Regions from separate parts of the Pseudarthrobacter sp. NS4 genome, predicted to be linked through region 1. Evidence: riboswitches for the same ligand, from Rfam matches in the RefSeq annotation. Region 1 holds a riboswitch; the other holds the start of a gene.

What was found. Region 1 has a riboswitch for glycine ahead of gcvP (aminomethyl-transferring glycine dehydrogenase). Riboswitches for the same ligand answer to the same signal wherever they lie in the genome.
Region 2: linked by a shared signal. The riboswitch ahead of gcvP (aminomethyl-transferring glycine dehydrogenase) and the one ahead of gcvP (aminomethyl-transferring glycine dehydrogenase) in region 1 are both predicted to bind glycine.

Annotation. Positions count from the first base shown of each region.
Region 1 covers NZ_CP103288.1:981,583-996,604, reverse strand. The annotation lists gene NXY83_RS04715 (threonine/serine ThrE exporter family protein) at 1-516, opposite strand, end outside; gene NXY83_RS04710 (aminoacyltransferase) at 554-1,870, opposite strand; gene NXY83_RS04705 (lipid II:glycine glycyltransferase FemX) at 2,012-3,145, opposite strand; gene NXY83_RS04700 (TspO/MBR family protein) at 3,270-3,812, shown strand; gene NXY83_RS04695 (L-serine ammonia-lyase) at 3,832-5,259, opposite strand; gene gcvT (glycine cleavage system aminomethyltransferase GcvT) at 5,602-6,750, opposite strand; gene gcvP (aminomethyl-transferring glycine dehydrogenase) at 6,763-9,645, opposite strand; glycine riboswitch at 9,828-9,925, opposite strand; gene NXY83_RS04680 (TetR/AcrR family transcriptional regulator) at 10,018-10,554, opposite strand; gene NXY83_RS04675 (MFS transporter) at 10,637-12,202, shown strand; gene NXY83_RS04670 (Dps family protein) at 12,313-12,792, opposite strand; gene NXY83_RS04665 (APC family permease) at 13,013-14,569, shown strand; gene NXY83_RS04660 (AMIN-like domain-containing (lipo)protein) at 14,671-15,022, opposite strand, start outside.
Region 2 covers NZ_CP103288.1:627,458-642,479, reverse strand. The annotation lists gene NXY83_RS03030 (CsbD family protein) at 25-201, shown strand; gene NXY83_RS03025 (O-methyltransferase) at 326-1,003, opposite strand; gene NXY83_RS03020 (thiamine-binding protein) at 1,078-1,401, opposite strand; gene NXY83_RS03015 (TetR/AcrR family transcriptional regulator) at 1,523-2,170, shown strand; gene NXY83_RS03010 (hypothetical protein) at 2,341-2,565, shown strand; gene NXY83_RS03005 (hypothetical protein) at 2,658-2,945, opposite strand; gene NXY83_RS03000 (hypothetical protein) at 3,030-3,296, opposite strand; gene NXY83_RS02995 (AzlD domain-containing protein) at 3,453-3,764, opposite strand; gene NXY83_RS02990 (AzlC family ABC transporter permease) at 3,761-4,591, opposite strand; gene NXY83_RS02985 (DoxX family protein) at 4,588-5,130, opposite strand; gene NXY83_RS02980 (glycerophosphodiester phosphodiesterase family protein) at 5,315-6,214, opposite strand; gene NXY83_RS02975 (DUF445 domain-containing protein) at 6,264-7,613, shown strand; gene NXY83_RS02970 (LamB/YcsF family protein) at 7,673-8,422, opposite strand; gene NXY83_RS02965 (hypothetical protein) at 8,406-9,218, opposite strand; glycine riboswitch at 9,459-9,558, shown strand; gene gcvP (aminomethyl-transferring glycine dehydrogenase) at 9,733-12,585, shown strand; gene gcvT (glycine cleavage system aminomethyltransferase GcvT) at 12,597-13,745, shown strand; gene gcvH (glycine cleavage system protein GcvH) at 13,835-14,218, shown strand; gene glyA (serine hydroxymethyltransferase) at 14,215-15,022, shown strand, end outside.

The DNA of each region.
Region 1 (15,022 bases):
CCCGGCAACGATGTCCGTCACCAGCTGGTGCACCTTAGCCAGGCCGGCATAGTTGTTGGTCCAGGAGCGCACAACACGCAGCAGCGCAATAGGGGTCTGGTCCTTGGGGGCATAGTTAATCCCCACGGACTGGTTGGTAATGTCCACTTCGATGTTCTTCAGCCCCAGCGCGGCGGTGACGGCGATGATGCTCGTCTCCACCTCCAGGGCACCGGCGCCGTACCGGAACATGGTTTCAGCAAGGTGCAGGGCGAAGTCCAGGGTTTTCCGGGCCGACGTGTCAACGCCGCCCACCTGGATCGTGGGGTTCGCGTAGGGGCTCCCGGCAAGGCGGTCCACGATGTTCAGCGGCGCCGTCGGAGGGGTCTCACTCTGGACCAGGCGGCGCAGCATTCTCTTGGCAGCGGCGTCCTGCCGCAACTGGGCGGAAGTCAGGGGCTCTGTCTTGGGGAGGCCATCGGTGTGCGGCCTGCCTTTGGGGTACTCGGGCCCGGGGTATTCGGGTCGGTCGGTCATGGGTCCCTCCTCCCGGTGGGGTGGTGTAGACGGCGGATCAGGCGGAACGTTTCAAGGGCAGCTTGCCCAGCACTGTCCGGGCAGTTGCCACGGCTGCCCGCACCAGCCGGTTGGCATGGAAGGCAGCGGGCCGCACGGGCATCACGAAGTCGCCCACCAGTTGGACCACTTCACCGCCGAAGCCCTTCTTGAACTCGTAACCGCCATGGCCTTCCTGGTCCTGGCCGGAAATCCCGAAGGTCCCGTAGAAGTTGTAGCGCGGGTACCCCTTCTCCAGGGCGTGCAGCATCATTCCCCAGTACAGGGACGTGGCGCCGTTGAAGTAGATGTAGTCCTGCACGGTGCCGCCGATGACGCACACCACTTCATCCCCGTAACAGACAAAGTGGATGGCAGCCACGGCGGCCACACCCACCGAATCAGGGAAACGCTCAATGTCCTTCAGGCTGCGTTCGTAACTGTCCACCAGGTCCTGGACCACCTTGAGCCGGTTGGCCTTCTTCTTGCTGCCGGTCTCTTCCACTTCACGGCGCAGATCCGCGGCCGTGGCGGATTCGGCTGCCAGGCGGTCGGTAATGGACTTGCGGTAGGCCGGGATGTCGATTTTGGCCATCATGAGCTTGGTGAACTCGGGGGACGTGGTGCGCAGCAGGTGCTCGTAGTAGGCACGTTCGCGGTAAACGAATCCCTTTTCATCCCCGGCCTGGCTCAGGGCGCCGTAGAAATCGTCGAGGGTTTCGAGCGTGGCCTGCTCCAGGAACACACCGTTCTTTTCCGCCTTGCGGATGGCTTTGCGGGTACGGTAGCTGGTGCCCATGATGAGCTCTTCCGCGTCCTGGATTCCTTCAAGGCTCTTGATGAACATCCAGTTCACGTTGACGAAGTTCATGTCCAGGCCCTGGTGCTGGAACCCGAGCCCCTCGAGGTCTGCCACGAGGGGGCGGTTGTCCTCCACTTCGGGGTGTTCCGCGCCATCCTCGTCGCGGGCAATGTATTTCAGGTTCGGCGAGATCCGCAGTTCGGCCGCCTTGCGTTCTGCCGCGCGTTTCCGGAGAAGTCCGACGACGGCGCGCACCAGTTCCGGGTCGCTGTAGTCCATCAGGGGGCCCTTGGCGCACTCACACACTGTGTATCCGAGTCTGGTGGTGGCGTAGTTCAGCTTTCCTGCCGCCACCAGTTCACCGCCTCGCCGGACGCCGAAGAGTTCCACCTGCTGACCGCGGGCGCGTTGAAAGCGGGCGAAATCGACCGATTGCAGGAAGCTGTTCTGCGGGTGCTTCAGGGCAAAGGTTTCAAATTCGGCATCGCTGAGGACCGCGAACTCGAGGTCGGTGGCGGTAGGAACTGGAATCAAGGGATTTACCTTCTTCGTAACTCTTCCCGGCCTGGGGGCAGGCGCGGGGCGGGACGGTGTTCGGGCGGAGGATCACTGACCGGTTGGCGTACTGAGCGGACGGACCCAGGTCAAGGTACGGCAGGCTGGCTGGCTGGCTGGTCAGTAGAACTGCTGGCCGGTGCGTGCCGTTTCAATCCTGCGGAACACCTTTTCTGCGCCCTTGACCCACAGGCGCTGCCTGAGGGGAGCCAGGACGTAGTCGTGGCAGCCCACAAAATCAGTGACGGTTTTGGTGAAGCTGGTCTTGAACATGCCCATGCCATAGAGAGTGTGGCTCTTGTCCTTGATACGGGAGGAAGGCGGGGTTCCGCAGAAGTCGTACTCGGTGCAGCCGAGTTCCTGCATGCGGCGGATGGCCGCCCACTGCACCAGGTGCGAATCTCCATACTGTTTGCGGTTCTGCGTGGAACCGCCGTCCTTGTAGGTCGCCTTGGCGCCATAGTTGATCACGAACGCGCCCACGCTGGGTTTCCCGTCCTCGTACGCGAAGAAGAAGTGCCCCTGGCCGCGGTTGCAGAACTCGTCCCAGAATGCGGCGTAGTAGTCGTAGCTGCGCAGGGGCATGGAGCCCTTGGCCTTAACGGTGTCCGCCATGAGGTCGTAGAGTGCCCGGTACGTTTCGGGGCCCTGTTCCTTGCGTACTACTTCGCAGCCTTCCCGTTCTGCGCGCCGGATGGCGTTGCGGGCGCGCGAGGAGATGGCTTTGAAAACGGCTTCTTCGGGTTCGGAGATATCCAGCAGGGCGGTGGAATCGTTGGACTGGATGTTGGGCGCCTTGACCAGTCCTGCGGCGGCAATATGTGCTTGGGCATCGTCGGAGTCGATGATGTCCGGTTCGATCTTGATGGTGAAGACGTTCAGTTTGCGGCTGCGGACAAGGGCGGCGCAGGCTTCAAGTGCTGCCTTCAGGTCTTCCGCCGCTGCCAGGTCGGGGCCTTTGATGAGGTACCACAGCCGGCCGAGCACGGGGAATTTCTTCTCCAGCACCAGGTTGTAACTGGCTGTTTCCTGGCTTTCCAGCACCAGGAACCGGACCTTCCAGCCGCTGCCGTTCTTCACCGACGCGTAGGCGGCCGACTGCAGCATATTGCCGCCGTTCGGGTTGGCCGTGACGTGTTTGTCCCAGTTTTCAATTTCCTCGGCTGTGGCAAAACGTGCGGTGAATTCTCGCAAGGGGGCCGTGTCCAATCGGGTTGATGCGCGGTTTCGGTACTCGTGGCTGCGTGCGGACATGCAGCCTCAAGTCTAAAGCCTGCGGCGGTCCCGGCTTTCCGCCACAGGCGGTTGTACTGCCTGCCGTCGTCCGGGAATGCCATGCCGCCTTGACTCGGGCCGGGTGGTTGGCGAGGGTGGGAGGATGCAGCCGAACCGGGAACAGTACGCACCGTTGCTGGGAGGTGCCCGGCCGTACAGCGCTAGGATGCAGGGGGCGGTGCTGGTTGCTTTCCTGGCTGCGTCGTTCCTGGTCGCCGCAGTGGGCGGCCTGTCCACCGTGAACAACGTTGACGGGTGGTATGCCACAGCGGACAAGGCCCTCTGGTCCCCGCCCAACGGCCTGTTTGGCCCGGTGTGGACGGTGCTGTATGCCGCGATGGCGGTCGCTGCCTGGCTGGTCTGGCGGAGTCGCGCGGAGCAGACCAGAACCGCGCTGACCTTCTACGGCATCCAACTGGGTCTCAACCTCGCCTGGACCCCGGTGTTCTTTGGCCTGTATCCCTCGCTTGGCTCCGCGGCGCTGTGGCTGGCGCTGGCCATCATCGCGGCCCTGATCGTCGCCGTTACCATCACTGTCCTGTACTTCGGTCCCATCAGCCGGACAGCGGGGTTGCTCCTGTTGCCGTACGTGGCGTGGCTGGTGTTCGCGTCCACACTGAACTGGTGGGCCGCAGTCCACAACTAGGAGACAGCCGGCACGGTGGTCAGCATTCGACGACGTTGACGGCGAGGCCGCCCATGGCGGTTTCCTTGTATTTGGAGCTCATGTCCTTGCCGGTTTCGCGCATGGTGATGATGACCTCATCGAGGGACACCCGGTGCGAGCCGTCGCCCCAGAGCGCCATTTTCGCGGCGTTGATCGCCTTCGCGGCGGCGATCGCGTTCCGTTCAATGCACGGGACCTGGACCAGCCCGCCGATCGGATCACAGGTCAGGCCCAGGTTGTGTTCCATCGCGATTTCCGCGGCGTTCTCCACCTGCGCCGGGGTTCCGCCCATCACCTCGGCCAGGCCCGCGGCGGCCATCGACGACGCCGAGCCGACCTCGCCCTGGCAGCCCACCTCGGCCCCGGAGATCGAGGCCTGTTCCTTGTACAGCACCCCGACCGCGCCCGCGGCCAGCAGGAACTTCACCACCACATCATCCCGGTCCTGCTGCGTGGCTTGGTCCATCCCGGGCGCGAAATGCAGCGCGTAAAACAGCACCGCCGGAATGATCCCCGCCGCACCGTTCGTCGGGGCGGTCACCACCCGGCCGCCGGAGGCGTTCTCCTCGTTCACCGCCAGGGCGATCAGGTTAACCCATTCCTGCCAGTACTTCTGTTCATAGAAATCCTCGTCCTGGCTTTCACCGCCGGGCCGCGCGCTTTCCTTCTTCAGCCGGTCATACCAGTCCGGGGCACGACGGCGGACCTTCAGCCCGCCCGGCAACACGCCTTCACGCTTCAGTGACGTGGCAACGCAGGCCTCCATCACCGAGTAGATGTGCAGCAGCCCTTCCCGGATCTCCTCCGGGGTACGGCTGTCCTCCTCGTTGACCCGCATCACCTCACTGATGCCCAGCCCGGTGTTCCGGCAATGCTCCAGCAACTCGGCGGCGGTCCGGAACGGCAGCGGCAGCTCCTTCTTGGACTCATCCAGTTCCTGCTGCGCCGCGTCCTCCTCGCCCTCCCGGACAATGAACCCGCCGCCCACCGAGAAGAACGTCGCCGTATGCAGCACCTCACCCCCGGCGCCGGTGACGGTGAACGTCATCCCGTTGGTGTGCCGCGGCAGGATGGTCAACGGCCGCAACACCATATCCTTCACCCCATACGGCAACGGCACAGCCCCGGCCAGCCGCAGCGTCCCGGTCTCGGCGATCGCGGCCAGCCGGGCCTCGACCTCATCGGGCAGGATCAGCTCCGGATGAAACCCCTCCAACCCCAGCAAAACCGCGGTCATCGTCCCGTGCCCGTGCCCCGTGGCCGCGAGCGACCCGTACAGGTCCACCCGCAACCCCGCCACCTCCGCCAGGACCCCGGAAGCCTTCAACTCCTCCGCGAACACAGCAGCAGCCCGCATCGGCCCCACAGTATGGGAACTCGAAGGCCCGATCCCAATGGAAAAGAGATCAAAAACACCAACAGCCATGACAAAAATCCTTACTAAAACACTGCGGTCGGGTTGGTAGCTGAGCTGCTACTGGTAACTCAACGCTACGCGCTTGCAACCCCGTCGGCACCGTCCAGGTTGCCACCGTTTTTCGACGCGTATTCCTGAGCGGACAACAACGGCCCCTCGGACTCTGCCGCGACCTTGAACAGCCAGCCGGCGCCGTAGGGATCGTTGTGGGTTGGTGGCGAAGGGAACCGGCCATCCTCTGCGTGCTCCCCACCGGCGCCCAAACCTCGCAAGCTCGGCGAGGGGGTCGGTGGGAGCAGCACGCGGGAAAAGTCCGGCTTGGCAGCCCGGACCCAAGATGACCGGCAAGAACTACTTTTGGCGCTTGTAGAACGGCAGGTCTACGACTTCGAAGGGCTCTGCCTTGCCCCGAAGGTCGATGTCCAGGGCGGTGCCGGGTGCGGTGTATTCGACGTCGACGTAGGCCAGGGCAACAGGGTAGCCGAGGGTGGGTGAGGGCTGGCCGGAGGTTACCTCCCCGACGGTCACACCGTCCTTGAGTACCGGGTAGTGGGCGCGTCCGGCGCGGCGGCCGAGTCCCTTGAGCCCCACGAGCCGGCGTCCCGAGGTGGTGCCGGCGCCGGCTTCCTTCCTGGCGGCCAGCGCGGCCTTGCCCACGAAGTCACCTTCCTTGGTGAGTGCAACGACCGGACCGAGTCCGGCTGCGAACGGGTCGCCCTGCAGGGAGAGTTCGTTGCCGTACAGGGGCATCCCGGCTTCGAGGCGCAGGGAGTCCCGGCATGCCAGTCCGGCGGGCGTGAGCTCTCCCTCGTCGGCGATGGCGATGAGGGCCTGCCACAGGGCGGGAGCGTCAGCGTTGTCCACGAAGATCTCGAACCCGTCCTCTCCGGTGTACCCGGTGCGGGCCAGCAGGAGCTCCTGCCCGGCGCCGCCCACCAGGAACGGAACTTCCACGGCGGCGTAGTACTTCAGGTCGGTGACGTCGCTGTGCCGGGCGGCCGGGACGAGGCGGAGCAGCAGTTCCTGTGCCTTCGGACCCTGGACGGCGATCAGTGAGGTCCCTGCGGAGGCGTCCTGGACCTCGACGTCGAAACCGGCGGCACGCTCGGCCAGCGCGGCGGCCACCACCTCTGCGTTGCCTGCGTTGGGGACCACCAGGAACACGTCAGTGCCGTCCTCCGCTGCCGGACGCCGGTACATGATGAGGTCGTCAATGATGCCGCCGTCCTCATTGCAGATCAGGGAGTACTTGGCCTTGCCGACGGGAACGGCGGAGATCTTGCCCACCAGGGCGTAGTCCAGGAAGGCGGCCGCATCCGGGCCGGTCACCCAGACTTCGCCCATGTGGGAGAGGTCGAACAGGCCCGCGTTCTTGCGGACCGCGTGGTGTTCGGCCAACTCGGAACTGTACTTGAGCGGCATCTGCCAGCCACCGAAATCCGTGAAGGATGCACCCAGTTTTTTGTGCTCGTCGTAGAGAGCTGTGTACTTCTCACTCATGTGCGTAAGTCCTTAGTTTTCGAAGTTTTCGAAGTCTTCGAGGGGAGGGCAGGAGCAGATGAGGTTGCGGTCCCCGGCTGCGCCGTCGATCCGGCCTACGGGCGGGAAGTACTTGTCCTGTCGAAGTGAGGAGACAGGGAAGGCGGCCTGCTCGCGCGGGTAGGCGCGGTCCCAGTCAGAAGTCACGACGGCGGCTGCCGTGTGCGGTGCCCTGCGAAGGGGTGAATCGGCTACCGTGTAGTCGCCTGCTGCGACCTGGTCGATCTCGGCGCGGATGGTGATCATGGCTTCGATGAAGCGGTCCATCTCGGCGAGGTCCTCGGACTCGGTGGGTTCCACCATCAGCGTCCCGGCAACCGGGAACGCGAGCGTCGGTGCGTGGAAGCCGAAGTCGATCAGCCGCTTGGCCACGTCCTCGGCAGTCACACCGGTCCTGGTGGTGAGTTCACGCAGGTCCAGGATGCACTCGTGCGCCACGAGACCGCCTTCACCGGTGTACAGAACCGGGAAGAACTCGTTCAGGCGGGACGCGACGTAGTTGGCCGCCAGCAGCGCCGACTTTGTCGCTTCGGTCAGGCCCTCGCCACCCATCAGCTTCACGTAGGCCCAGGAAATCGGAAGCACACCAGCGGAACCGAAGCGGGACGCGGAAATCGGGACGTCCTTGCCTTCGGTCCACGACGTCGCGTCGCCCGGCATGAAGGGGGCCAGGTGGGCCTTGGCTGCAACCGGTCCGACGCCGGGTCCGCCGCCGCCGTGGGGGATGCAGAAGGTTTTGTGCAGGTTCAGGTGGGACACGTCCCCGCCGAACATGCCCGGCTGCGCCAAACCGACCAGGGCGTTCAGGTTCGCGCCGTCGATGTACACCTGGCCGCCGGCGGCATGGATGGCGTCGCACACTTCGCGGACGTCGGCGTCGTACACACCATGGGTGGACGGGTAGGTGATCATGATGCACGCCAGCGCGTCCTTGTGCGCATCGATCTTGGCATACAGGTCGGCATGGTCAATGGTGCCGTCCGCGGCGGTGGCAACGACGACAACCTTCATCCCGGCCAGGACCGCCGAGGCGGCGTTGGTGCCGTGCGCCGAGGCCGGAATCAGGCACACATTGCGCTGGGCATCGCCGCGGGAGTGGTGGTAGCCGCGGATGGCCAGCAACCCCGCCAGCTCGCCCTGGGACCCGGCGTTGGGCTGGATGGACACCTGGTCATACCCGGTGATCTCCGTCAACTGCGCCTCAAGATCGGCAATCAGCTCACGCCAGCCCTCGGTCTGGGAGTCCGGGGCAAACGGGTGGATGGACGCGAACTCCGGCCAGGAAATGGCTTCCATCTCCGCGGTCGCGTTCAGCTTCATGGTGCACGAACCCAACGGAATCATCGTCCGGTCCAGCGCCAGGTCCCGGTCAGACAGCTTCCGGATATAACGCAGCAACTGCGTCTCCGAACGGTGCGTACTGAACACCGGGTGCCCAAGGTAGCCGCTGGAACGCTCGACGGCCGGGTCCAGGGCAAAACTGCCGGTGGACCCAACGGCCTCGGCCCCGAAGACGGAAACGACGTCAGCGACGGTGGCCGTGGTGGTGGTCTCGTCCACCGAGATACCCACGGTGTCGGCGTCGATGCTGCGCAGGTTGATGCCCTTGGCCTCGGCCGCGGCAACGATGCCGGCGGCCCGGCCGGGGACCCGTACGGTGACAGTGTCGAAGAAGGAGGTGTGCAGGACCCCGGCGCCGGAAGCCTTCAGGGAAGCAGCCAGTGTGCGGGCGTGACGGTTGGCGGTCTGGGCGATGGCCTTCAGTCCCTCCGGACCGTGGTAAACGGCGTACATCGAAGCGACGATCGCGAGCAGCGCCTGGGCGGTGCAGATGTTGGAGGTGGCCTTCTCGCGCCGGATGTGCTGCTCCCGGGTCTGCAGCGCAAGGCGGTAGGCGGGGACACCGGCGTCGTCCCTGGAGACACCCACCAGGCGGCCGGGCATGGAACGCTCCAGGCCCTTCTGGACCGCCATGTAGGCCGCGTGCGGCCCGCCGAAGAACAGCGGCACGCCAAAGCGCTGGGCTGAACCGACGGCGATGTCCGCGCCCTGCTCACCTGGCGGGGTGATCAAGGTCAGGGCCAGCAGGTCCGCGGCCACGGTCACGAGCGCGCCGCGTTCCTTGGCATCAGCGATAACGGCTGACTGGTCCCAAACCCGGCCCGAAACGCCGGGCTGCTGCAATACGACGCCGTTGATGGCACCTTCCGGCAGGCCGGCGGAAAGGTCGGCAATCTCCACCTCGAAGCCCAGCGCCTCGGCGCGGCCCTTCACGATGGCGATGGTCTGCGGCAGGCAATCGGCGTCGAGCACGGTCTTACCGTCCCTGGCGTCCTTGTTCTTGTTGGCGCGGCGCATCATGAGTACCGCTTCCGCAACGGCGGTGGCCTCATCGAGCAGGGAGGCGTTGGCGACCGGAAGGCCAACGAGGTCCTGGACCATGGTCTGGAAATTCAGCAGCGCCTCAAGCCGGCCCTGCGAGATTTCCGGCTGGTACGGCGTGTAGGCGGTGTACCAGGCCGGCGCCTCCAGGACGTTGCGGCGGATCACCGGCGGCGTCACGGTGTCGTAGTAGCCCTGGCCGATCATCTGGACCGCAGTCCTGTTTTTGGCAGCCAGCTTGCGCAGCTCGGCGAGGGCTTCCACCTCGCTCAAGGCGGGCGACAGTTTCAGCGGGGTTTCCTGCCGGATCTCCTTGGGCACCGCCTTATCCACCAGGGCATCCACGGTGTCGTAGCCGACGGCTTTCAACATGGCGTCGACGTCGGCCTGGCGGCGGGCACCGATGTGCCGGTCAACGAAGGTGGCAGCGGCCGGGGTGGCGGAAGCCGGGGAAACGGTCACGAGGAACTCCATGATTCAGGCGGCGAGGGTACGCCACAGCGATTCGGGTTCCTCCCCGCTCTGTATTGGACCTGAGAGTTTCCGCGTTGCCTGCTTGCGCATGGCTCCGCTTGCACCGTCGGTGAGCACAACAACCCATGGTTTCCCGAAGACGGGGTTAACCAGGCCGATTGCCTGCTACTTTCCAGAGGTGCCTCGCCGCGGCGGTACATGGGCCTGTGAGATTCCTGGGGAGGGTTTGCTCCTACGGCGCCTGCTTGTACTTTCGGCAGAACTCTCCCGCCGCAGATCAAAGGCTATTCACTTGGATTGCTGCAAGTGGCCGGTGACAGCCCTCACAGCCTCCAATTGTCCTACGCCGCAGCCCCGGGGGCAAATGGCAGCCTATCGGCGGAGGCGTTCCAGGGCAGCAAGCAGATCGTCCACATCTGCCGCCGCATCCCCTTCCGGCGCTGGCCCTACGGACAGCATGGCATTGAAGTACAGCCCGTCCCCCATGTACAACACGGCCTTTGCCAGGGCCGGTCCCACGTCGGCAGCAATCTCGTTGAGCCAGCGTTGCTGGATCGCGGCGAAGCGGCGGCGCGTCTCCTCGTGCGCCACCTCGGCAAGCCTGGTTGCGGCGACTATCGCCCGGTCCAGCGGGGTGTCCGCCCAGACGGAGGATCTGATGAAGTAGGCCGCTGCACCTTCCTCCGCACCCGCCATCGCATCAGCGTCGGCCCGGGCCAGCTCATCGAGGCGGTCCAACAGCACCTGGATCAGGGCTTCCTTGTTGGGGAAGTGGTAGAGGAGGCCCCCCTTGGATACCCCGGCCTTTGCAGCGACGGCGTCAAGGGTGGCTGCACGCTCCCCCACTTCGATCAGGAGGGCTTCAAAGGCGTCAAGGACCGCTTCGCGGGCTACGGGTTTCCGGGGCATGCCTTCAATCATGCACTCCTTCCCGTACCATTCATCAACGGCCGCGATTGAAACTATACCGTCCAGACGGTATAGTTACAGCATGACGACTTCCGCTGCCACGAACAGGACGCTCCGGGTTCCGTCCGCAGACCCGGTCTCCTGGAAGTCCCGGCGCGACTGGCTGGCCCTGGGGCTGCTGATGTTCCCGGTCCTGCTGGTTGCGGTGGACAACACCGCACTGACTTTCGCCCTCCCTGCCATCGCACGGTCACTGGACCCCTCAGGCGTCCAGCTTCTGTGGATCGTGGACGCGTACCCGCTGGTGCTGGCAGGACTGCTTGTGTCCATGGGAAGCCTGGGCGACCGCATCGGCCGGCGGAAGCTATTGATCATCGGGAGCATCGGATTTGCCGCACTGTCCGCGGCCACAGCCTTTGCCCCGAGCCCGGAGTGGCTCATCGCGGGCAGGGCAGCGCTGGGATTCTTCGGGGCTATGCTGATGCCCTCCACGCTGTCCCTGATCCGCAACATCTTCCCGGAGCCCAACCGCCGGAGGCTCGCCGTCGCCATCTGGGCAGCAGGATTCTCCGGGGGCGCCGCCCTGGGACCGATCTTTGGCGGCTGGCTGGTGGAACAGTTCTGGTGGGGCGCCGTCTTCCTCGTTGCCGTACCGCTCATGCTGCCCCTGCTGGCCTTCGGACCGCTGTTCATTCCGGAGTCAAGGGACCCGGCGCCGGGGAAAGTGGACGTCCCCAGCATCGCGCTCTCGCTGCTGGTCATGGTTCCCGTGGTGTACGGAATCAAGGACATCGCCACCGAGGGCCCGGGACCGGCGGGCCTGGGCAGCGTGGCCTTCGGGCTGGCCATGGCAGCCGTCTTTGTCCGCCGGCAGTTGACGCTGGCCAGCCCGCTGCTGGACATGTCCCTGTTCCGGAACCGGGTATTCAGCATGGCCATCACGGCCAACGTGCTGGCCCTGTTTTCATTCAACGGCTTCATCCTCTTCCTGGCCCAACACCTGCAGCTCCTCGAGGGCATGTCCCCATCCTCGGCGGGGGTTGCGATGATTCCGGCACTCGTGGCCACAGTGGTGGCCGGCCTCGTGGTGGTGCCGCTCGTCCGGCGGGTGCGGCCCGGCTTCGTGGTGGGAACCGGGCTGGCGCTCAGCGCTGCCGGCTACAGCCTGGTCGCCTTTGGGAACCACAGCGGCGGGCCGGCGCTCCTGCTGGCCGCCTTGCTGATCCTTGCGCTGGGCGTGGGCACAGCCGAAACCATCTCCAATGACCTGATCCTTGGCGCGGCCCCGCCGGAGAAGTCGGGTGCGGCCGCAGCAATTTCCGAAACGGGCTACGAGGTGGGCGCACTCATGGGAACAGCGGTACTGGGCTCCATTCTCACAGCCTCCTACCAGCACAACCTCCGGTTGCCTGCGGCGTTGTCGGAGGCGGCGCCGGCCGGTGCCGCCCACAGCGCCGGCGAAACCCTGGCGGGCGCAATGGAAGTGGCTTCAGTCCTGCCTGCTCCCCTGGCGGACGCCGTCCGGGAGGCCGCGGCAACCGCTTTTGATTCCGGGGTTCACATCACGGCCGCCATCGGGCTGGTACTGATGTCCGCAGCGGCAGTGCTCGCCGCCGTCGTGCTTCGGAAAGTCCCGAAAGCCGTCTAAGGCGAGGCGGGGCAGCAGCCCCGTAGGGGACAACGAAAAAGCGCCCGGCGCCGGAGCATTTGGCTCCGGCGCCGGGCGCCCTGTTTTAGCTGCCGGTTAATCCCGCCGGGCTACTTTGCGTCCGGGGCGGTAACGCTGGCGGTTGGCTTCATGTTTTCCGCATTCACCATCCAGGCGAACTGCTCCAGCTTCGCGATGAACTCGTGCAGCAGATCCGCCGTGGTGGGATCCTCCTCGTCCACCTCGTCGTGGACCTTGCGCATGGTGCCCACTGCGGCCTCGAGAGCGGCGACGATGCGCTCAATGGCGTCCTTGGTGCTGATCAGGCCTTCCGGGAACTGTGCCAGGCTGGTGGATTCGGCAACCGTGGAGCTGCGGCCGTCCGGAAGTGCGTGCAGCGCACGCATGCGCTCTGCGGTATCGTCGGCGAACTGGCGTGCCGCGTCCACGATTTCGTCCAACTGCAGGTGGAGGTCCCGGAAATTGGTGCCCACGATGTTCCAGTGGGCCTGCTTGCCCTGGACGTGAAGTTCGATCAGGTCTGCGAGCACGGCCTGCAGGTTGTTGGTCAGGGTCGGTGAAGCTTTCATACATCCTCCTCGATTGGTCCAGTAATGCCGAACCTACCAGCACCGCAGGGCGCCGCAGCGGGTATGGCTGCGATTTCTCAGTGAGCTTACTAATTGGCGCCAAGGGACATAAACGAACGTGATTCATATTTCCTCTTGCACTGGAAGCCTGGCACCCCCATACTAAATGAACGCCATTCATATAGTGACCGTCGTCATAAATCTTCCAGAAAGTGGTGCCATGACAGAGACACTCCGCACCAGCACGTCCTCCCCCGGCCCCGGCGGGGAAGCTCCCGCTTCATCCGGTATCACCGCCAAGGGACTGAAGGGTGGGCAGCTGGGGCTCCTCGCCGTCGTCGTCCTCGGCATTTCCACCATCGCCCCCGCCTACACCCTTACCAGCGCATTGGGCCCTACCGTCAATGAGGCCGGACTCCAGCTGCCTGTAATCTTCCTGATCGGCTTCATCCCCATGATCCTGGTCTCGCTTGCCTACCGGGAGCTCAATGCCGACTCCCCGGACAGCGGGACAACGTTCACGTGGGTCACCAAGGCCTTCGGCCCCTGGGTGGGCTGGATGGGCGGCTGGGGCCTGCTGGCAGCCAACATCATCGTGCTGTCCAACCTTGCCGGTGTTGCCGTTGACTTCTTCTACCTCTTCCTGTCACAGCTCACCGGATCCCCGGAACTGGCAGACCTGGCAGCGAACAAAGCCCTGAATGTGTTGACGTGCTTCGTGTTTGTGGCCCTGGCCGTCTGGGTCAGCTACCGCGGGCTGCACGCCACCAAGCTGGTGCAGTACGGCCTGGTGGGTTTCCAGCTGCTGGTCCTTGGGCTGTTCGTCGCCATGGCATTCGCCAACTGGTCCAGCTCCGAAACGGCCATCCCCTTCAGCTGGGAATGGTTCGACGTCACCAGGATTGAAACCTTCGGCCAGATCGCCGCAGGCATTTCACTGTCCATCTTCGTGTACTGGGGCTGGGACGTCTGCCTCACCGTGAACGAAGAAACGGCGAACGGCAGGAAAACCTCCGGCCTGGCCGGAACCCTGACCGCCCTCATCGTCCTGGCGATCTACCTGCTGGTGAGCATCGCAACCATGATGTTTGCCGGCGTCGGAGACACCGGCAACGGCCTGAACAACACGGAGATCCACGAGAACATCTTCACCGCCCTGGCTTCCCCCATCATGGGCCCCTTCGCCATCCTGATGTCCCTGGCGGTTTTGTCCAGCTCCGCCGCTTCACTTCAGTCCACCTTCATGTCGCCGTCGCGCAGCCTGCTGGCTATGGGCCACTACGGCGCCCTGCCGAAGCCGTTCAGCCGGATCAGCAGGAAGTTCGCGACGCCGGGCTTCGCCACCGTTGCGGCCGGCGTCATGTCGGCAGGCTTCTACGCAGTCATGCACGTGGTCAGTGAAAACGTCCTCAATGACACCATCCTGGCCCTGGGCCTGATGATCTGCTTCTACTACGGCCTGACCGCGCTGGCATGCGCCTGGTACTTCCGGCAGAGCGTCTTCACCAGCGCCCGCAACTTCGTCCTGCGGCTCCTGTGCCCGGTGCTGGGCGGGGTGGGCCTGTTCGTCGTGTTCCTGCAGACGGCCGTGGACAGTTGGGCGCCTGAGTTCGGCAGCGGCTCCGAGGTCTTCGGCGTGGGACTGGTCTTTGTCCTGGGCGTCGGGATCCTGGCCCTTGGCGCGGTGTTCATGCTCATCATGGCCCGGATGCGCCCAGGCTTCTTCCGCGGCGAAACCCTCAAACAGGACACGCCCGCGCTGGTTGTCCCGGAGTAGGACCAGGTCCCGGCACAAGCACAGAGGTGCCGTGCCCCCCAAATTCCGGGGGCACGGCACCTTTCTGTTGTGGCCGGTCCGTCAGGGCCGGCGTGCTGCTGTCACCAGAAGTGCGCTACATCAAGCACCAGGCGGGAGCCGGAACCCGGTCCGTCCAGGGTGAACACCCGGAACGGAAGGCGGGCACGGACACCCACACCGAAGTTGGTCTGCCCCTCAAAGCTTCCGGCGTAGACCACCTGGCGGAAGGTCTGGTAGCCGGAAACGTTGGAGAGTTCCGCCTTGTTGGCAGGGTTGTACGTGGCGTTGCCGTTGCCGTCATAGGAGGGTGCCTTGACGGTGACCTGCAGCCGGGCGTTTCCCCGGACAGGGACCGTGAATCCGGACCCGTCCTGGACTACCTGGGGTACGTATCGCACGGTGTACCCCGCTGCCGGGCCGTTGAGGTCCACC
Region 2 (15,022 bases), 350 kb from region 1:
GGCAGCACCCTAAGGAGAACAGCCATGGGTTTGGACGACAAGATTGATAACGCTGCCGAGAAGCTTGGTGGCAAGGCCAAAGAAGCCTCCGGCCGGGCATCGGATGATCAGGGGCTTGAAGCCGAAGGCAGGATGGACCAGAGCAAGGCCGATCTGAAGCAGGCCGGCGAGAAGATCAAGGACGCCTTCAAGAAGGACTAGGTCCAGGCGAAAGGGCTGCCGCGTTTACCGCAGCAGCCCTTTTGCCTGTCCGGCCTTGTCGCGCGGGAGGAGACGTACCCCTACTTAGGACGCCGGTTCGGTCACCCGTGCAGTACACACGGCGTCAGGTGATCCGTGCAAGCGCAAATCCATCCCAGCCCTTGGCGCCTACAGTCTGGATGACGGTGGCGTCCAGCCGCGGGTGCTCCCCCAACAGTTTGAGGGCCTCCAGGATGCCGGGAGCATTGACAGGGTCCATGTCCGGGTTCAGGACTGCGCCCTCCCAGATGGTGTTGTCCAGCACCACGGTGGCACCCGGCCTGCCCAGCCGGACCGCCCATTCCAGGTACCGGCTGTTGTTCTCTTTGTCAGCATCAATGAAGATGAAGTCGAAGGGCTCACGCCCTTCTTCTTCGAGCGCCGCCAGCGTGTCCAGCGCGGGACCCAGCCGGATCTCCACCTTTTCACCCAAGCCGGCAGCATCAATATTTGCCCAGGCCACTTCGGCGTGCTTGGGCAGGAATTCGCACGTGACCAGAATGCCGTCGCCGGGAAGTCCACGGCCCATCCAGATGGTGCTGAAACCGGCAAGGGTCCCTATTTCCAGCACCCGGCGGGCGCCGGACAGCTGGACCAGGAGCTTGAGGAGCTTCCCCGCGTTCGGCGCCACCTCGATGGCGGGCATGCCTGCCTCGGCCGCCGACCGGATGGCCTGCTCCAGGGCGTGGTCAGGATGAACCACCACGCGCGACAGGAACTCTTCAGTGGCAACCCACTCCGGCCGGGGCTTGTGCTCGAACATTGCCACAGTCTGGCACGGGCAGACTTGCGGGTCCAGAGGTTAGCGGGTGCCGCGGCCTGCGCAAGGGCAACGTCTCAGGACTCGTCGCCGAGGGCTTCCTCCAGGCGATCCACCTTTGCCGTGAGCTCCCCGGTGTAGCCTGGCCGGATATCAGCCTTGATCACCAGGGATACCCGGCTGCCGTACTGACCTACCGCCTCGGTAGCGCGCTTGACGACGTCGAACACTTCATCCCAGTCCCCTTCGATGGTGGTGAACATCGAATCCGTCTGGTTGGGCAGCCCCGACTCCCGCACGATTTTCACTGCGGCGGCAACGGCGTCGTGCACGGACGCATCACCGGGCCGGGATCCTTCACTGGGGGTGCCGGAAGGGGCAACAGAAAACGCAAGCAGCATATAGCCAGTCTGCCATGCCGCCCCCCTGCAGGGCAGGACCCGACGGGAGCTGCTGCCGTCACATAAGCGCCTACCCTTCGGTAACGGTGAACCCCTGCAGCTGCATTGCTAACCTTTTCGCATGAGTCTCGCAGTCGCCCGCAAACCCCTTCGCGCAGATGCAGCGCGAAACGTGGACAAGATCATTACAGCGGCGCGGCAGTGCTTCCGTGAATTTGGTCCGGACGTACCACTGCAGACCATCGCAGTCACTGCCGGCGTTGGCCCGGCCACCCTCTTCCGGAACTTTGCGGACAAGGAGGAACTGGTCCTTGCCGCGTTGAACCGGCAACTCCGGCTCACCGTGGATCCCGTCATTGATGGAGCGCTGGCAGACATCGACGCCGCCGCAGGACTGTTCCGGGTGCTGGAGTCACTGATGGATGCAGCCAGCGCGGACGCCAACCTGCTGGGTGCCGTTGCCGGGCGGCGCGAGCTCCTGACCGGCATCACCGGCTCATTGATGGACTCGATCAGCGTCCTGCTGGTGCGCGGCCAGGGCCAGGGAAGCCTGCGGCCGGATATCTCAATGAGTGATATGTTCCGCTTGCTGGCCATGCTGATCGGGGTGGTGGACACGATGGAGCCGGGGTCGGATGCCTGGCAGCGTCCGTTGGCGCTGGTGGAGGATGCCATCCGCACCGTGCGGCCAACCCGTCCGCTTCCGGTCCATGTGCCAGTCCCGGCTTCCGCCTCCGCTGGAGCCCAGGCAGATATCCTGCGCGGCTAGCTGCCGGCTGCCCGCCACAGGCGGCATTCCTGCCCGGAATGCCGCCCCATTGTGGGCGCCGAACACGTGCAATAGACTTCTAGAGGGTTACGCAGTCAGCCTCTGTACTTCCGATATGGAGCGACCATGAAGCAGTTTTTGCACTTCCGGCTCGCGACGGCCACGCAGCGATGAACAGCTCGAAGCTCTTCCGCTACCTCAACCACCCGCGTGATCCCGAGGAAGTCCTCCCCACCCTGACGGCGGAGGAACTGGCAGACCTGCTGGACGCGCTCTTCCAGAACCTGGACACCCCCGAACCGGAATTTGGCGCCCAGGCCTGGTATGACCTGGCAGTCGAAGAGAGCTGCCGCAGAGCCGTTGCGCCGGATGGCGCCGCCCACGGAGTGGCATAGCCGACCCCCACCCCCGGGCTTCCCGCATCACAGCCGTTCCCTGCCCACCAGGGCTTTTTTCGTAGAGCTCTTTCTTGGCGGCCCTTTCCCTGCTAACCGTGATGGCCGGAGCTGCCATGCCCATGGTGCTCGTGGTGCTCATTGGGGACGTGGTCCTTCGCCTCGAGGAGATGCTGCTGCAGTTTCTCCTCGGCATCCCGGCGGCGGCGCGCGGTGTCCCGCATCTCCCGGGTGGCTTCGGAGCCGCTCGGGTCAAGATAGCCGGGGCGGGTTTTTCCGTAATGCTCCCCCGCCGGAAACTGCTTTTCGGCGGATTTCTTTGTGGCGTCCTCGGTGTCCTGGCCGTCTTCCGGCTCTACAGGCCGTGACTGTTCGTTCATCTCGATTCCTCCTCCTGGCCGCGGTGTTCGGCTGCGGCTTTTCTCCAGTCCACCACACGTGGGCCCATAAATGCTGGCAGGATGTCAGCCGTGGCCCGCCTCTCCCCTGTTCCGGAACTCCTGCCGCACCAGGGCCTGAAGGTCCGGAACCGGCGACGAGGGATCAACATCAAGCGCGTTGCGCAGGCTCTCGGAGAGCAATTCCAGGTCCTCCGGCGGAACGTCGGACAGGCGCCTAAAACGGGTAAAGAAGCGTTTGGCTGGAAGCCCCGCCCGCCGTCGGGCGTTTTTGTGGTGGAGCCTGCCGGCCCGTTCTCCGGCAGCGTGCAGCGGATTGTCCATGGTCGCCATTCACAAGATATTCCACGGCCAACTGCATAGCCTTTTTCATAGTACAACCGGCGCCACTCATTCGACGTGACCCACGTCACTGCAAGCGTTCCCCTGCCGTGCAGGTTCTAACCTTGGTACTGATTCGTTTACGCCAAAGGGGAATGAGTTCCGCCCTCAGTTCCAGCCGAGGATCCGCAGCAGGGCCGCCGTGCCCGCGCCGGCGAGCACAACCACCAGGAACGGGGCCCGGAGCGCCAGGGCAACAGCCGCCGCGGCCAGGGCGCCCAGGCGTGCGTCGGCAACCAGCGCCTGGCCGGACGCCGCCGCGTTCACCATGGTCAGGGACGCGAGCAAACCGATGGTCATGGTGCCGGCGATCCGGGACATCCGTGGGTCCTCCAAAAACCTGGCAGGCACGAAATAGCCCACCAGCTTCCAGGCGTACGCCAACAGGCAGGCAAGCAAGAGCCAAAACCAAAGGTTCATGTCTCCGCCCCCGTAACGGTGCCGTCATGGCGGTGGTGCTGTCCGCCGTCGCGGCCGCCCTGACCGTCCTGATGGGTGCGGTCGTCCTGCTGGTCCCGGCGGTGGCCGTCGTGGCCATCATGCCCGCGGTAGGGGTCGACGTCCGGTTCAAGGCCCTCGTCGCTGCGGCCGTGGCTGAACCAGCCGATGGCTGCCGCCACCACGGCAGCCACCAGGATGGGGATGCCGGCAGGGACAAACGGCACGGTGATCACCGTGGCCACCGCGCACACCACGGCGATGGCGACGGGTTCCCGGCCCTTGAGCCGCGGCCACAGGAGTGCCAGGAAAGCGGCCACGGCAGCACCATCCAGTCCCCACTGCTTAGGGTCACCCAGCCCGCTTCCGGCGAGCGCCCCCACGGCAGTGAAGAGGTTCCACAAAACGTAAATGCCGATGCCCGCGGCCCAGAATCCGCGGCGCTGTTCGGCAGGATCGGTCTGGCCTGTGCTGGTGGCCGTGGATTCGTCGATGGTCAGTTGGGCGCCGACGTACTTTCGCCAGCCCGAGGGGCGCAGCAGGGCGTTCAGCTGCATGCCGTAGATCCCGTTGCGCATGCCCAGCAGGGTGGCTGCACTCATCGCCGCGATGCCGGAGCCGCCGCCCCCAACCACCCCGATGAACGCGAACTGCGAGCCGCCGCTGAACAGCAGCAGGCTCAGGGCCATGGTCTGCCAGATGTCCAGCCCGGACGTGACGGACAACGCCCCGAAGGACACCCCGTACAGGCCGGTGGCGATGCTGATGGAAATACCCACGCGCACCGCCGGAGACGCCAGGAGCTTCACGGCCGGAACCGCACTGCCGCGCTGACGGGCGCTGGCTTACGAAGGCTCCATGCCCACAGGATGAGCGGGGCCTGGAGTGGAAGGCGCAGCGTATGGATCTTCCGCTGGGCAGGAGTACCGTTCGGACCATAGGCCCGCCGGAGCGCATCCACATGTCCTGCCAGGAATGCTGTGAACATCGCAGCGAGTCCGGTGGCGGCCACCTTCCGCGTCTGCGGGACAAGAATTCCGACGGCGGCGGCCAGTTCCAGCAGCCCGCTGGCCGCGATCCATTCCTCGCGTGAGAGAACAGCCAGCGGCCGCCGCGGGGCACCTTGGCTGGGCGCACCTTGGTTAGGGCCGCCGTCGGACGTCCCCGCGGTGCTGTCAGTGCGGCCACCCGCGGCAGCGGATGGGTCTTCGCGGCAGAGGAAGTCGGGAACCACTTGGCGATAGAATCCGGGGCTCCGGAAGTGCTGCCTGGCGCTGGCCAGGAGCAAGGCGCTCATGGCTGCGGCGGAGAGGTTCCGGGCAGCCTGGCCGGAGCGGGGAAAGGACATGGCTCCACTCAATCACAGGGATGGTGGCGGTTAAAACCGCGCCTGCGTCCTTGGGTTTGAGAGGAGCTGAAGGGCGTCAGGCCCACGCCAGCCCGGAACTGCCCTAGGGCGGAGGACGATTGCCGTAGTCGAGCCGGCGGCCCTCCATTAGCAGAGGGGGCGGACGCAGCGCAGCCCGCCGTCCCTACCTTCCCTGCGTCGAGGCCACATGCAGTTGACCGAGGACCCGGGCGGGCACGTTGGTGGTGATCTCATGGATGCCCAGCTCCTGGCACAGCGCCACATCCTCCGCGGAGTCCACGGTCCACACCCGCAGCCGCCGGCCGGAGTCCAGCCATCGCTGGACCGTGTCCGGGTGCTCCCGGACGTAGTCGATGCCCGGCCCTGCAAGGCCGGCCATCCGTGCGTCGAGTATCCGCTCACCTTCCAGCTGGGTTGCCCTCATGAGGTTGGCGATCGCTCCGCCGGTGATCAGCCCCAGGCCCAGCCCGCCGCGTATCTCGTGGATGTTGATGTCGTCCACCAGCTGGCAGACGTATTGCGCCGGAACCGAACGAAGCAGGTGCCGGACGGAATCCGGGCTGAAACTCATGAACGTCACGGCTATGTTGTCCACAGTTGAGTCCGCGGGGTCCCACCCTTCACTCCGCAGCACCGCGAGCACCCTGTCTTCCAGCTTGAGCTGGTACGGACTGGGGTGCTTCAGCTCGATGGCGAGCTGTACCGGCCGCCCCGCCCCCCGGAGGATATCCAACAGCTGCGGAAGGGTCAGGAGCTGCTCCGAGCGTGCACCATACATTTCCGGGATGCGCACTCCCTTCCACGAGGAAAAGTCCAGGTGCCGCAGGTCGCGAAGGGTCCGCTCGGCCACCGGCCCCGTTCCGTCGGAGGTGCGGTCCAGGTTGGCGTCATGGAGGAGGACCACGTGCTGGTCGCGCGTGAGGTGGACATCGCACTCGACGCCGTCCGCACCATCCGCCAATGCCTGCAGGTAGGCGGCGCGGGTATGTTCGGCGAAAGCGGCGCTCGCGCCGCGGTGGGCAAGGACCAAGGGCCGCTGGGTCACTGACTCCTCACTTGTCATGGAGACACGGTAGCCGACTACGCCCCTGCAGCGGGGCTAGGCTTGGCACATGCAGGTGAACTCTGAGCCAACTACCAAGGAAGCCCCGGCACAGCCAGCGCGCCCGATTCCGGCCGACGCACAGCCTGGTCCCGCCGTCGTCGGCCGCCAATTCAGCGAAAGTGATGCCGAAAAGGCAGCAGCGCTGCGGAAAATGAAGCTTGTGGCCTTGGCCTTGCTTATTGTCATGGCCGTGATTTTCGTCTTCGCGTTCGCGCTCCAGAAGGAGTACCCGTGGCTGCAGTACGTCCGCGCGGCCGCGGAGGGCGGCATGGTGGGCGCGCTGGCTGACTGGTTCGCCGTGACCGCGCTGTTCAAGTACCCGATGGGTATCAAAATTCCGCACACGGCGATCATTCCGCGCCGTAAGGACCAGATCGGAGCCTCGCTGGGCGAGTTCGTGGAAACGAACTTCCTCTCCGAACAAGTGGTGCAGGAAAAGCTGGCCAGCGTCAACATCGCCCGCAGGGCAGGCGAGTGGCTGGCCACGCCGGCCGGCGCTGACCGGGTGGCCAAGGAGGGTGCGGCCATCATCCGGGGCACCTTCAAGGTCCTGAACGACGACGACGTCCAGGCCGTCATCGAGGGTATGGTGCGTAAGCACCTCCTGGCTCCGCCGTGGGGACCTCCCGTGGGCAGGATGGCCGAGCGGATTTTCCATGACGGGCACCACCACAAACTGGTGGACCTGCTGGTGGACCGCGCGGCCGACTGGGTCAGCGAAAACCACGAGACGGTGAGCCGGCTGGTCTCGGAGCGTTCGCCCACCTGGGTTCCGCAGTTCGTCGACGGCCTGGTGGGCGACAAGGTCTACATCGAATTCCTCAAATTCGTCCGGGCCGTGCAGTCCGACCCGAACCACCAGGTCCGGCAGTCCATCGACAAGTACCTGAACGACCTTGCCCAGGACCTGCAGCACGACCCTGCCATGATTGCCCGCGCCGAGGACATCAAGGCCCAGGTCCTTGGCGACCCGGAGGTCCGTGAACTGGCGTCCCGCACGTGGGGAACCGTGAAGAATGCGCTGCTTGGCGCCGTGGAGGACCCCACCAGCGAACTCACCATCAAGTTCAAGGCAGCCGTCCGCGACTTCGGTTCCAGGCTCGTCAACGACCCCGAACTCGCCGGCAAGGTCAACGCCTGGATTGCCGACGCCGCAAGTTACCTGGTGCGCACGTACCGCTCCGACATTGCGGGGGTCATCACGGACACGGTTGCCCGGTGGGATGCGGAGGAAACCTCCCGGAAGATCGAGCTCCAGGTGGGCAAGGACCTGCAGTTCATCCGGATCAACGGCACCGTGGTGGGGTCCCTGGCGGGACTGGTGATCTTTACGGTGGCGCACCAGATCTTCGGGTGAAAGCTGGGGCGACACCGAAAATCGGCGTCGACCGGATGCGCGTGTCAGCGAAGCTGCACCTACGCGAAGGAATCCAGTTCCACGCCGGCGGCCTTGAGTCCTGCCCGCACGCCTGCAGCCATCTCAACAGCACCTGGGGTGTCGCCGTGGATACACAGGGAATCCGGCCGGACCTGCACCACTGTTCCGTCAACGGCCACCACTTCACCCTTAGTGGCAAGGCGGACTGCCCGCTCAACGATCGCGGCGACGTCGTGCAGGACGGCACCCTCCTGCGAACGCGGCACCAGCGTGCCGTCCCCACGGTAGGCGCGGTCCACGAAGGCCTCGGTGAACACGGGGTGCCCGGCTTCCTGTGCCTGCTTCAGCAGCTCCGAGCCCGGCAGGCCCAGAATGGGCAGCCCCGGGTCGTAGGCGTTCACGGCCGCCACGACTGCCGAGGCCTGCTCAGCATCGTGGACCAGCCGGTTGTACAGCGCACCGTGGGGCTTCACATAGTCCACAGAGGCACCCACCGCGTGGGCAACGCCGTCGAGCGCGCCCAGCTGGTACAGCACATCGCCGAACAGCTCGTCGAAACTCGCGTCCAGGGAGCGCCTGCCAAAACCGGCCAGGTCACGGTAGCCGACGTGCGCGCCGACCGTGACGTCGAGCTCGTAGGCTGCCCGGCAGCTGTCCAGCATGGTGACAGGGTCGCCCGCGTGGAAACCGCATGCGACGTTGGCGCTGGTCACCAGCTGGAACATTGAAGCGTCGTCTCCCATGGTCCAGGAGCCGAATGATTCGCCGAGGTCAGCGTTGAGGTCCAAGTGTGTTGCCTTCCAGCGTCAGGTTGTCCGGAGCCGCAGCGGTGGCCTTCAGCTCGCCCGGAATGGTGTCCGGCATGGGACCGAACGCTTCCTTGGCGTTGGACACCACCGCGCGGCCCATCATGAGGTTACCTGCTCCACCCACCACTGCGCCGATACCAAACGGGAGGGCCCTGCCGAACAGTGCCGTGCCCTGGCGCTTGAGGAGGTTCTTGAGGAAAGCTTTCTGGATCCGGCTCCGAATGCTGCTGAAGCCCGGCATTGGCATGGACTTGGAGAGCGTGCTGCCCCAGGCCTTGGTGGCGTTGACGCCGCTGCCCGCTGCCGGGCCGCTGAGTGTTCCCAGCAGCGATGCCCCCTCCTCACCCAGCATGATGGCCATAACCATGGTGCTGGCCTTCTCGGGATTGGTCAGGCGGATGCCGTGGAGCTCTGCCAGCGATGTGGCGTACAGGGCCGTTGCTTCAAGGAAACCTACGGTCGCGGCCGCGGAAAGCCCCAGCGACGCCACTGTTCCCACACCGGGGACGACGGCGGTTGCGCCTACCACTGCCCCGCCACCGGTGACGGCGCGGAGGTAGTCGCGTTCCAGGATGTCGGCCAGCTGCGCCGCGGTGGCACGGGGATGTTTCTTTTGCAGCCGGCGGATGTAGGCAACCACCAGCGGACGCTGGATCTCCACCGCCCTCAGGAGCATGTTGTGGACGCCCGGCTTGGGCTTGCCATCGGCGTCGAATACCGCGTTGTGGGCGGTTTCCTGTGCGATTCGTACTGCGGGATTGCTGCGCTTGGCCATGGTCACCTTCATTCAAATCGACCTGCAGCGGAGGGCTGCCGTGCTTCTCCATCCTAAGTGGATCAACACTAAGCATGCTTAACTTCTACGTCGTGAACTGCGGGTTTCCGTTCGCCAGGTTGTTTGAACGTGCATGGGTAAACGGTCGCGATCACGGCAGGTCATGCCGGCCCGGATTTGCTTTCGGGCCCCTCAGCCTGTACCTTGTGAGGCGAATCACCCACATTTGAATAAGCCTTTCGAGCTGTGACGGGAGAGCCCTCCCGGACCGCACCGGGCAGGCGCCGTAGGAGCAAGTCCTCCCCAGGAATCTCTCAGGCCCATGTACCGTCACAGCGAGGCAACTCTGGAAAGCAGCCCGGCCAGCCCCCGTTAACAGGGGCCCGGACTCACCGACGGTGCAAGGGGTCCCTGCCACAAGCAGGTTCCCCGGAATCTCTCAGGTCCAATACAGAGCGGGGAGGAACCCAAACCATGCCGTGCCACCCGTGGCCGGCCAGACCGGGAGTTCCTCATGACGATTCAATCCCTTCCATCGACTTTTGCCGACCGGCACATCGGCGCGCGCCGCCAGTCCGACGTCGACACCATGTTGAAAGCCGTGGGCTACGACAGCGTGGACGGCCTCGTGAACGTTGCCGTCCCGGCATCCATCCGCCAGGACAATGCCCTCCAACTGACCGCCGCCCTCAGTGAGGTTGAGGTTCTCGCCGAGCTGCGCACGCTCGCCGGCAAGAACAAGACTGCGGTCCAAATGATCGGCCAGGGCTACTACGACACCGTGACGCCGCCGGTGATCCGCCGCAACGTCCTGGAGGCGCCGGCCTGGTACACCGCCTACACGCCGTACCAGCCGGAAATCTCGCAGGGCCGGCTTGAGGCGCTGCTGAATTTCCAGACCATGGTCCAGGACCTGACTGCGCTTCCGGTCGCCAACGCATCCCTCCTCGACGAGGCGACCGCTGTGGCAGAAGCCGTGCTGCTCATGCGCCGCGCCAACAAAAATAAGACGACCAAGGACGGCAAGACCGTCCTGGACGCCGACCTCCTCCCGCAGACCATCGCTATCGTCAAGGGCCGCGCCGAGGCGCTCGGCTTCGAGGTTGAGGTCGCGGATCTCACCCATGGCCTGCCCGACGGCGACATCAACGGCGTCGTCCTGCAGCAGCCCGGGGTCTCCGGCCGGGTCTGGGACCAGTCCGCCGTCATCGCCGAGGCCAAGGAACGCGGCGCACTGGTCACCGTCGCCGCCGACCTGCTGGCCCTCACCCTCATCACCCCGCCGGGCGAGCAGGGCGCGGACATCGCCGTCGGCTCCACCCAGCGCTTTGGCGTGCCGTTGTTCTTTGGGGGACCGCACGCCGCCTACATGGCCGTCCGCGACGGCATGGAACGCACCCTCCCGGGCCGCATCGTGGGCGTGTCCAGGGACAACGCCGGCGTCCCCGCCTACCGCCTGGCCCTCCAGACCCGTGAGCAGCACATCCGCCGCGAGAAGGCCACGTCCAACATCTGCACCGCGCAGGCATTGCTGGCGATTGTTTCGTCCTTCTACGCCGTCTACCACGGCCCCGACGGGCTGAAGGCAATCGCTGAAACCGTCCACAACAACGCCCGCTCCCTCGCCGCCACGTTGGCAAACGCCGGCCGCGAACTGGTGAACGACACCTTCTTCGACACTCTCACCGTCCGCGTGCCCGGCAAGGCCGCCAAGGTGATCACCGCCGCCGAGGCCCGCGGCATCAACCTGCGCCTCATCGACGCGGACACAGTTGGCGTGTCCGTCGATGAAACCACGACGCCGGAGGTCATCTCCGCGGTGGCGGTCGCCTTTGGTGCCGGTCCTGTGGTCGAAGCAAAGGGCTTTGAGCTTCCCGAGTCCGTGCTGCGCACGTCCACCTACCTGCAGCACCCGGTGTTCAGCACCCACCGCTCGGAGACCCAGCTGCTCCGCTACATCCGGAAGCTTTCCGACCGGGACCTGGCGCTGGACCGGACCATGATTCCGCTGGGCTCCTGCACCATGAAGCTGAACGCGACCGCGGAGATGGAGGCCATTTCCTGGCCGGAGTTCGCGTCCATCCACCCGTTCGCCCCGGACTCCCAGACCGAGGGCTGGCGCGAACTGATTTCCGGGCTGGAAGACGACCTTGCCGAGATCACCGGGTATGACCAGGTGTCCATCCAGCCCAACGCCGGGTCCCAGGGCGAGCTGGCGGGGTTGCTGGCCATCCGCGGCTACCACCACTCCCGCGGCGATGCCCAGCGCAATGTGTGCCTGATTCCGGCCTCGGCGCACGGCACCAACGCGGCGTCCGCGGTCCTGGCCGGCATGAAGGTGGTTGTGGTGGCCACGGCGTCAGACGGAACGATCGACCACACCGACCTGTACGCCAAGATTGAGGCGCACAAGGATGTCCTCTCCGCGATCATGATCACCTACCCCTCCACGCATGGTGTGTACGACGCGGACGTCCGCGAAGTCTGCGACGCGGTCCATGCCGCCGGGGGACAGGTGTATGTTGACGGCGCCAATCTGAACGCGCTTGTCGGCCTGGCGCAGCCGGGCAAGTTCGGCGGCGATGTGTCCCACCTGAATTTGCACAAGACCTTCTGCATCCCGCACGGCGGCGGCGGACCCGGCGTCGGACCGGTTGCAGCCAAGGCCCACCTGGCCCCCTTCATGCCGGGCGACGCGAACAAGGCCGCACACGAGCCCGGGCACGGCGTTGCCATCTCCGCGTCCCGCTACGGTTCCGCTGGTGTGCTTCCGATTTCCTGGGCCTACGTGAAGCTGATGGGTGGCGAGGGCCTGACCGAAGCGACAAAGTCGGCGCTGCTGGCGGCCAACTACGTCGCGTCCCGCCTGAACGAGTTCTTCCCGGTTCTGTACACCGGTGAAGGCGGTCTCGTGGCGCACGAGTGCATCCTGGACCTGCGTGAACTCACCACCAGGACCGGGGTCACTGCCGAGGACGTGGCCAAGCGGCTGATCGACTTTGGTTTCCATGCCCCCACGCTCGCGTTCCCGGTTGCCGGGACGCTGATGGTGGAACCCACCGAGTCCGAGGACCTCGCCGAGATGGACCGCTTCATCGAAGCCATGATCACCATCCGCGCCGAGATCGACCAGGTCGCAGCAGGCGACTTCACCCTGGTGGACTCTCCGCTGCGCAACGCACCGCACACGGCAGCCGCCGTCGTGACTTCTGACTGGGACCGCGCCTACCCGCGCGAGCAGGCCGCCTTCCCTGTCTCCTCACTTCGACAGGACAAGTACTTCCCGCCCGTAGGCCGGATCGACGGTGCAGCCGGGGACCGCAACCTCATCTGCTCCTGCCCTCCCCTCGAAGACTTCGAAAACTAAGGACTTACGCCATGACCGAGAAGTACACTGCCCTGTACGAGCAGCACAAAAAAGCCGGTGCATCCTTCACGGATTTCGGCGGCTGGCAGATGCCGCTCAAATACGATTCAGAGCTCGCCGAACACCACGCCGTCCGCAATCGTGCCGGCCTGTTCGACCTCTCCCACATGGGCGAAGTCTGGGTGACCGGCCCGGATGCAGCCGCCTTCCTGGACTACGCCCTGACCGGCAAACTGTCCTCAGTTGCGGTGGGCAAGGCCAAGTACTCGCTGATCTGCGACTCCGACGGCGGCATCATCGACGACCTCATCACCTACCGCCGCCCGTCCCCGGAGGAAGGCGTGGACAGGTACCTCGTGGTTCCGAATGCCGGCAACGCCAAGGCTGTGGCTGCCGCGCTAGTGGGACGTGCCGCGGACTTCGACGTCGAGGTCCAGGACGCCTCCGCCGACACCTCACTGATCGCCGTCCAGGGACCCATGGCAGAAGCCATCCTCCTGAAGCTCATCCCGTCCCACCAACACGCTTTGGTGACGGAGCTCAATTACTACGCTGCCGTAGAGGTGGGGATCAGCGTCAACGGTGGCGTCCAGGATCTCCTCCTGGCCCGCACCGGCTACACGGGAGAGGACGGGTTCGAGATCTACATCGGCAACCTGGACGCGGCAGGGCTTTGGGAGGCGCTGCTGGAGGCAGGGGAAGCCGCCGGCCTGATTCCGGCTGGTCTTGCAGCCCGCGACTCGCTCCGCCTCGAAGCGGGCATGCCGCTGTACGGCAACGAACTGTCCCGCCATGTCAACGCCTACGCCGCGGGCCTGGGACGCGTTGTTTCGCTGGCAAAGGAAAGCGAGTTCGTGGGCAGGGAGGCGCTGGCGGCAATCAAGGCTGCCGGGTTTGGCTCGACCATCGGCCAGAAGCTCGTGGGGCTCAAGGGCATGGGCCGCCGCGCCGCCCGAGCCCACTACCCCGTCCTCAGGGACGGCACCCTGGTCGGCGAAGTCACCTCCGGCCAGCCCAGCCCGACACTCGGCTACCCGGTGGCCATGGCCTATGTCGCCGTCGAATTCGCTTCCCCCGGAACCGTCCTCGATATAGACCTCCGCGGCAAACCTGAACGCTTCGAGGTTGTTGAGCTGCCGTTCTACAAGCGCGCCAAGTAAATACCGAGATCCGGTTCGGACGCTCTCTCACCTTTCACGGGCTTTGCGCCAACGCTCTCTCACTTTTCATCAAAGTAAAGGAAATACACATGGCTAAAGTTGTAGCTGAACTGAAGTACTCCGCTGAGCACGAATGGGTTGCTGCTGACGGATCCGGGCCCGCTGGGATCGGCATCTCGGCCGTGGCCGCCGAGGCCCTGGGCGACATTGTGTACGTGGACCTGCCCGAGGTCGGCTCCACCGTGACGGCCGGCGAAACCTGCGGCGAGGTGGAATCCACCAAGTCCGTCTCCGACCTGTACGCCCCGGTCACCGGCGAGGTCACCGAGATCAACGACGGCGTGGTCTCGGACCCCGCCCTGATCAACAGCGACCCGTATGGTGCCGGTTGGCTCTTCAAAGTGGCCATCACCGAAGAAGGCCCCCTCATGTCTGCTGAAGAGTACGCGGCGGCAAACGGCGGCGAGCTGTGAGCGCCGGGACCGCAGCCGGAACCGTTGCGTTCCAGCAGGTGGAGTCAGGCAGCCTGAACGCCACGCTCGCCGCGCTGGATCCTGAGATCGCGGCGAAGATCGACGACGAACTGGGCCGCCAACGCGACGGCCTGGAGATGATCGCGTCCGAGAACCACACTGCCGTGGCAGTAATGCAGGCCCAGGGATCGGTGCTGACCAACAAGTACGCCGAGGGTTACCCGGGCAAGCGCTACTACGGCGGCTGCGAGCACGTGGACGTGATCGAGCAGTTGGCGATCGACCGTCTGAAGGCCCTGTTCGGGGCGGAGTTCGCGAATGTCCAGCCGCACTCCGGCGCCCAGGCGAACGCGTCCGTCATGCACGCGCTGATCAAACCGGGCGACACCATCATGGGCCTGAACCTGGCCCACGGCGGGCACCTCACGCACGGGATGAAAATCAACTTCTCCGGCAAGCTGTACAACGTGGTCCCCTACCAGGTCCGCGAAGACACGCACACCATTGATATGGCCGAAGTGGAGCGCCTGGCCCAGGAGCACAAGCCGCAGCTGATTGTGGCCGGCTGGTCCGCTTACGCGCGTCAACTGGACTTCGCCGAATTCCGCCGGATTGCCGACTCGGTGGGTGCCTACCTGATGGTGGACATGGCCCACTTTGCGGGACTCGTGGCCGCCGGTTTGCACCCCTCACCGGTGCCGCACGCCCATGTAACAACGTCCACCACGCACAAGACCCTCGCCGGTCCGCGTGGCGGGATCATCCTGTCCAACGACGCCGACGTCGCCAAGAAGATCAACTCAG